2 regions of the Silvimonas iriomotensis genome follow, and region 1 is predicted to be linked to the other one. Evidence: predicted binding sites of a transcription regulator. Region 1 holds the regulator's gene; the other holds the start of a gene.

Region 1 (3,814 bases):
CTTGGTACCAACCGTTTCGCCGAAGAGTTTTCCCGCGCTCAACAAGTCGGGATCGAACAGTCTCTGGGTTTTGCCCGTACCGTCCTGACCGGTACAGAGCGCCTCTGGGCGGTGCAACTGGGTTTTGCCCGTGCACTGTTGTCTGACAACGAGCACGCTGCCAAGTCCCTTGCTGGTGCCAAGGACGCGAATGAAGCGCTGGCCGTTCAGCGCGAACTGGTCGAACCCGTGACCGAAAAAACCACCGCCGCCTGGCGCGAAGCCGTGGGCATTGCCCATGCCACCCAGAAAGAACTGGGTGAACTGGTGGAAAAACATCTGAAGCAAACCAGCGAAGAAGTACTGGCTGGTCTGGACAAGCTGGCTGAACAATATCCGGCCGGTGCCGCAGGTGTGAAGAGCCTGCGTCAAGGCGTGGCCACCACGTTTGATGTGTACGATTCCGCGATCGCCGCAACCCGCAAGCAAAGCGAAGAGTGGCTGGCTGCGACCGTGCAGAACATCAACAAGGCCAGCTCTACCGCTGCAGCCAATCGCCGCAAGGCCGCTGCTGCCTGACCTGTTTACTAGCGCATATCTGCCGATTGCGTTAACGGCCCCTTCATAAGGGGCCGTTTTTTATTTGGGCCGACACTGTGTGAGTCAGGGTTTGGGGTTGACCGCCTGCGCGGCCAGGAACCAGTTGGCCAGTTGGCGGGCCGGGGATTCACGGGTCAGCGGGTTGAGTAGCAGGGCGCATTGATCGGCAAACCAGGGCTGGAACGGCCCGGTATCAATGGCCAGATAGCTGCGGGCATCGTCTTGCAGGTGCGTCAGGCTGTGGTCGATCAGCGTTTGCCAGGATTGCAGATCAAACGAACTGGCACCCGGTTGCTGCAAGGCATGCAGCAACCATTGCCAGACAGATTCAGACTGCGCCAGCCAGCCGCTGGCAATGCTGTTCAGAAAAGCACCGGCCCCAGGGCCGCCGGCGTGAAGCCAGGCTTTGGGAAACGGCGGCGCCAGCGCATCCAGTACCGGCGTGGCCAGGGCGAAATCATCATGGTTGCCACCCGCGGCAACCATCCAGCCCATGGTTTTACCAAACGGATTGTGCAGATTGACCGCCAGGTCCAGAAGGCGCCAGCCACCTTGCCGGGCAACGGCCAAGTGTTGCTGGTAAGCAGCCATATTGCCCGGATTGATCAGCACCAGCGTGCTGTCTGCCGTGGGGGCGGGCGGAAGCGCTGCCGCCGCCTCCGCCGGGAATACAGGCAGCCCCAGCCCGGCCTGTCCCAGGCGTTCAAGTACGGCAGAGGCTTGTGCGGCAGGGGCAATCAGGCAGAGCTGGGCGATCATGGGGGCGCGGGGTCAGTTGCCCTGGCAGCTATTCATCAACTGCTTCAGGCCTTCGATGTCTTTGAGTTCAATCAAACGGTTCTGTACCCGCAGTAAACCCTGGTCCTGGAAGCGTGACAAGGTGCGGCTGACGGTTTCCAGTTTCAGGCCCAGATAGCTGCCGATTTCTTCACGCGTCATGCGCAAATGAAAACTGTGCTGCGAGTAACCGCGCAAGGCAAAACGTTGTGACAGGTTCAGCAGGAATGCCGCAATGCGCTCCTCAGCCTTCATGTTGCCCAGCAACAGCATGACGCCATGATCGCGGACGATCTCGCGGCTCATCAGGCGGTACAGGTGGCGCTGCAGCGAGGGAATGCGGCGCGACATGTTTTCCATTTCATTGAATGGCAACTCGCACACTTCGCTGTCTTCCAGTGCCACCGCATCGCAGGTGTGGTGCTCGGTGCTGATGGCATCCATGCCGATCAGTTCACCGTTCATGTGAAAGCCCGTGACCTGCTCCCGGCCATCTTCAGAGACAACACTGGTCTTGAAAAAACCCAGGCGCACAGCGTAAAGCGAGTGAAACGGTTCGCCGGCCCGATAGAGCGCTTCGCCCCGCTTGATCGGGCGGCCCTGGCTGACAAGCTGGTCGACCTGACGCATTTCATCGGGAGAGAGCCCGACAGGCAGGCACAGTTCGCGCAGGCTGCAACTGGAGCAGGCATGGCGCAATTGCTTGAGACCGGTTTCACGTAACTGGATAGGTGAGAGCATGGTTGTTTTTCCACTTGGACTTCAGATAATTGCCTGCAGGCCAGAGCCAAAGTCACGGTTGGGGCTGGTCTGTCAGAAACGGTCGGTCGCTGAGGGCATCTATTAATTACATGTGCGAAGTAGATGCGAGCATCATGCGATTTGCTTTGATCTGTATCAAGTAAATATCTCCAGGGTGGAGGCAAACTGTTTACCCTGAATTTTCAGGGCAGGACAAATGCATACAGCCGCCTACATCCAGCAAGTCGAGTTCGATCGCCCCCTTGTCGAACGCTACGATGGCCAGGGGCCTCGCTACACCTCATATCCCACTGCTGACCGCTTTGGTCCGCTGAGTGTCGACGCCTATGCCGCGTCGCTGCAGCAGTCCCGCGTGGGGGAGGCAGACCGCCCGGCATCGCTGTATTTTCATCTGCCTTTTTGCAATACCGTCTGCTACTACTGCGCCTGTAACAAGATCATCACCAAAAATGAAAGCAGGGCAGTTGAATATGTCGAATATCTTAAAAAAGAAATTCGGCTGCTGGCAAATATATTGCCATATACCATGAAGGTTGGCCAGATTCATTTTGGCGGTGGTACACCTACTTTTTTGCCGGAAGCACAACTTGCCGATTTGATTTCAGAAATCAATAAGAATTTCCATATTTTGCCAAATGGCGAATATTCGATCGAAATTGATCCGCGCAAATTGCAGCCCGCCAAAATCAGCCTCCTGGCCCAGGCCGGTTTTAACCGCATGAGTGTTGGCGTGCAGGATTTTGACGAGCGCGTGCAGCGCGCCGTGAACCGCGTGCAGAGCGAAGCGCAAACCCGTATGGTGATCGACGCCGCGCGCAGCATGGGTTTCCGCTCGGTCAGCATTGATCTGATCTACGGCTTGCCGTTCCAGTCGGTGCAAAGTGTGTTGCGCACAATCGACCGGGTTCTGGCAATCAGGCCAGACCGACTTGCGCTTTATAATTATGCGCATTTGCCTGAAAGATTCAAAACACAACGGCAAATGGATGCCAGTGCATTGCCGGGGGCATCAGAAAAACTCGATATCCTGCAATCTGCAATTGAGCGGCTTACCGAGGCCGGATATGTCTATATCGGTATGGATCATTTTGCATTGCCGGATGATGATCTGGCCGTAGCGCAAAGGCGTGGCACTTTGCAGCGCAATTTCCAGGGTTATTCAACCTGGGCGGAATCTGATTTATTGGCATTTGGCGTTTCCGGTATTGGCAAAGTGGGCGCCGGTTATTTCCAGAACGCCAAAGAGATCGAACAGTACTACGCCATGCTGGATGAAGACATCCTGCCCATCGTGCGGGGGTACGAGCTGAACCGCGATGATCTGTTGCGGCGATCGGTCATTCAGGGGCTGATGTGTCGCTTCAATCTGGACTTCGGGCAGGTCGAAACCGCCTGGCTGGTGGATTTCAAAACCTACTTTGCGCCTGAACTGGCGGTGCTGGACGCCATGATGCGCGATGACTTGCTGATCATTTCGCCCGAAGGCATCGAGGTTACGCCCAAGGGACGCATGCTGATCCGCTCCATTGCTATGGTGTTTGATCGCCACTTGCGTGAGAAAACTACCGCCGCGCGCTACTCCCGCCTTGTCTGATGCATTGATCTGCCAGGTTTTGCGGTAAGCTTGCCGCTTGTCTGTCGCCGTTCTGGTGGCTGGGTCTGGCGTGCTTTTCCTAGCGGGATCATCCTTGCACGA
Region 2 (3,814 bases), on a different contig from region 1:
CGAGCAACTGCGCTCTTGCGACGACCGGTACCGTAATAGTATTTACCTACCATTTGGGCTTTCCTTAGATATCCAGAACTTGCGGCAGCTGGGCAGAGTGCGGATGCTCAGTGCCAGCGTAAACCTTCAGCTTCTTCAGCATGGCGTAGCCCAGCGGGCCCTTCGGCAGCATGCCTTTCACTGCGGTCTCGAGCACACGGCCCGGGAACTTGTTTTGCAGTTCAGTGAAGGTACGTTCATAGATACCGCCCGGGAAACCGGAGTGACGGTAGTAAATCTTGGACGTTGCCTTGTCACCGGTTACGCGCAGTTTGTCTGCGTTAACCACTACGATGTAGTCGCCCGTATCAACGTGCGGGGTGTACTCGGCCTTGTGCTTGCCACGCAGACGCTTGGCGATTTCAGCCGCGAGACGACCCAGCACTTTGTCAGTGGCGTCAACGACGTACCACTCGCGCTTTACCTCGTGCGGCTTGGCAGAAAAAGTTTTCATAACTGCTCGTATCCACAATTCGATTTGGAGAAAGTCGCGGATTTTATCCCTGTATTCAAGGCTCTGTCAAACCTGAATACGTCTGGAGACACTAACGCTGACATACGGTGGTAAAAAAAACGCAATCCTGGTCTGGATTGCGCTGAATTCCACCAAAGAAGGAGGATGGAGGAGACAACATCAAGGCAAGCCCTGACGTTGCAATAGCAGTATATGACAAACAGCTAAATCGTTTCAAGCAAATTTGCTGCGGTGCGACAATCGGAGCAAAGTCCACCCCTGCTGGTCTCGCTGCCGATTGAAAGGCTACAATCGGGCACCACATATATTCTTGATATTCAGACAGACAAGCGGGATACGATGAAAGCACGATTGAAATGGGTTGAAGCAGTCAGTTTCCTGGCCGAATCCGGCTCTGGCCATGCGGTGCTGATGGATGGCGCGCCCGAAGGTGGCGGCCGCAATCTGGGCCCGCGCCCGATGGAACTGGTGCTGATGGGTACCGTGGGCTGCACCACGTACGACGTCATCCACATTCTGAAAAAGAGCCGCGCCGACGTGCGTGACTGCGTGGTGGAAGTGGACTCTGACCGTGCCACGGAAGACCCGAAAGTCTTCACCCGTATCCACTTTCATTTCATTGTGACCGGCAAGGCGCTCAAGCCTGAGCAAGTGGAACGCGCGATCAAGCTGTCGGCAGAAAAATACTGCTCGGCCTCGATCATGCTGGGCAAGACCGCGGATATCACGCATGACTTCGAAATCCGCGAGGCGGATTGAACGATTAAACAAACAATGCAAGTTGCACCACCAACAAAAAAGGCCGCTGATTGCGGCTTTTTTTGTTGGGCGACGCCACGCTGGTGCAGCGGATCAGGGCACCAGATCAGGCACACAACCTTCTGCGGCCGGATGTTCATGCGCTTTCACGGGTGCTGATTTCTTGTGCTGGGGCAGATAAATCAGCGCGTACGGCAGGCCGATCAGCAAGGCACCACCCACGAGGTTACCCAGCGTTGCCGGAATCAGGTTGCCGACGATGAACTGGCTCAGGCTGATATCGGCGCCGGCCATCATGGCGGCGGGAATGATGAACAGGTTGGCGATGCTGTGCTCCATGCCCAGGGTGACAAAGGCCATCACCGGGAACCAGATGCCCAGCATGCGACCGAACGTGTCCTTGGCCGAGTAACCCTGCATGGAGGCTACGCACACCAGCATATTGGCCAGCACACCCTTGGTGAAGGTCATCCAGAACGGGTGCGAGACTTTGGCGCTGGCAATGTTGACGAGATATTGCGTGGCGGCATCGGTGGTCAGCAAATGGGTTTCCAGACCAAACAGCCAGGCGGTCGCGACGGCGCCAATGGCGTTACCGGCAAACGAGATCACCCAGAAGCGGGTCAGCGTTTTGCTGCCAATCCCCCCTTGCCACCAGGCGGTAAAACCACCGGCGCAGTTAGAGGTAAAGAGATCAACCCCGGTCAGCGTCACTGCAATGAAGCCCAGCGGGAAAACAGCACCGAACAGGAATTTCTGCAAGCCAGGATTGCTGGCCGCAAGGCCGGTGGCGCCGCCGGCCACTTCCATGGCCAGTAACGTACCCAGGCCGATAAACATACCGCCCAGCACGGCCATCAGGCCGAGCCGCCATACCGGCATCACGGCTTTTTCAGTGCCGTGATGCGCCATGTAATCGACAATTTCAGAAGGAGATCGAAGGAGTGACATGCCGCACCTGCGTGGTCAATGTGATATGACATGCAGTTATACGCGCGGCATCAGGGCCTTCTCTGTGAACAAGTTCCGCTCAGCAGCGTGACTTTACAAACAATTGATTCGTATCAAGAAAACACTGTGATGAAGTACCACTCCTCCGCCATCCGGAGGATTTACATCACAGGCGATAAGACAGCGAGGTCATGACTTTGGAGGTCTGCGCCATCAAATGCACCACGGGCAAGGGCAGCGGCGCGCCACCCATTTCTTCAGCCAGATGGGCGTGCTGCATCTCGTCGGTATGCATTTGTTCGACCACAGCGCGGCTCTTGGCGTCTTGCGGCGGCAATTCCCGCAGGTGGGATTGCAGATGCTCGCCGACCTGGCGTTCGGTCTCGGCCAGAAAACCCAGGTTCCACTTGTCGCCGATCACCCCGGCGGCCACGCCCAGCGCCAGGCTGCCGGCGTACCAGAACGGGTTCAGCAGACTTGGGCGGCTGCCCAGTTCGTGCAGCCGTTGTTCGGTCCAGGCCAGATGCTCGACTTCTTCATGCGCGGCGTGGCGCAGGGCATCGCGGGCGGCCGGGTCACGGGCGGTAAGGCTTTGCCCTTGATAAAGCGCCTGGGCACATACCTCGCCACTATGGTTCACCCGCATCAGGCCGGCGGCGTGGGTTTTGTCGGCCTCGGTCAGTTCGGCTTCATCGATGTGGGCATCCGGGTGCGCGCGCTCGCTGATGGCCGGCGCCGCCAGCGTACGCAGCATGACGTCGAATTCAGAAATCAGACGGTCAACGGAAGGCAGGGCGGGCAGGCGGGGGACAGGCAGCATGGCAAGAGTTCCGGTAGTCACTGAGGCGACAGATTTGCGCCCATTCTAGCGCAAGGAGGCAGCAAATTGCCGTGCTATCATTGCCGCCTTGTCCCCTCACCGAGTCATGAAGCATGAAAAAGTTCTTGCTGGCACTGGGCCTGACACTGATCGCCGGCGTGGCTGCCGCAGCCAATCCGCAAGTGGTTCTGGATACCTCCAAGGGCCCGATCACCGTCGAGTTGTACCCGGATGCCGCTCCGGCGTCTGTCGCCAACTTTCTGCAATATGTAAAAGACAAACACTACGATGGCACTATCTTTCATCGGGTGGTCAAAGACTTTGTGGTACAAGGCGGTGGCATGGACGCCAGCATGAAGGAACGTCCGACGCGCGCGCCGATCAAAAACGAAGCAGCCAAAGCCTACAAGGCCGGGCTGAAGAATGATCGCGGCACGCTGGCCATGGCCCGTACCGGTGATCCAGACTCGGCCACCAGCCAGTTCTATATCAACCTCAAGAACAACGATTTCCTGAATTACCCGAGCCGTGATGGCTACGGTTATGCGGTATTCGGCAAGGTCATCAAGGGCATGGATGTCGTTGACGCCATTGCCGATGCACCGACCGTGCCGGGCGATGTACCGGCCACCCCGATCCTGATCAAGAGCGCCCGCACCAGCGGCAGCAAGTAAATCAGTTTGATTTTTGTAATTTGCAGAACCTTTCAAAGGACACGACACCATGACGACCAAAGTGAAGCTTTCCACCTCCATGGGCGATATCGTGCT

Evidence for each region. Region 1 encodes FNR, which switches genes on or off when oxygen is low (the NO sensors DNR and NnrR bind a similar motif). Its sites were predicted from a motif close to TTGATNNNNATCAA; they were not measured.
Region 2: IEX57_RS10840 (formate/nitrite transporter family protein) is a predicted target of FNR. The motif match lies at 2,328-2,341, and genes of this name have one in related genera.

Annotation. Positions count from the first base shown of each region.
Region 1 is NZ_BMLX01000001.1:1,129,641-1,133,454, reverse strand. Features, by position in the region: gene IEX57_RS05000 (phasin family protein) at 1-558, shown strand, start outside; gene IEX57_RS04995 (hypothetical protein) at 643-1,338, opposite strand; gene fnr (fumarate/nitrate reduction transcriptional regulator Fnr) at 1,351-2,097, opposite strand; gene hemN (oxygen-independent coproporphyrinogen III oxidase) at 2,315-3,712, shown strand; gene IEX57_RS04980 (sulfite exporter TauE/SafE family protein) at 3,750-3,814, shown strand, end outside.
Region 2 is NZ_BMLX01000002.1:936,859-940,672, forward strand. Features, by position in the region: gene rpsI (30S ribosomal protein S9) at 1-53, opposite strand, end outside; gene rplM (50S ribosomal protein L13) at 65-493, opposite strand; gene IEX57_RS10835 (OsmC family protein) at 854-1,273, shown strand; gene IEX57_RS10840 (formate/nitrite transporter family protein) at 1,367-2,224, opposite strand; gene coq7 (2-polyprenyl-3-methyl-6-methoxy-1,4-benzoquinone monooxygenase) at 2,391-3,044, opposite strand; gene IEX57_RS10850 (peptidylprolyl isomerase) at 3,158-3,718, shown strand; gene IEX57_RS10855 (peptidylprolyl isomerase) at 3,768-3,814, shown strand, end outside.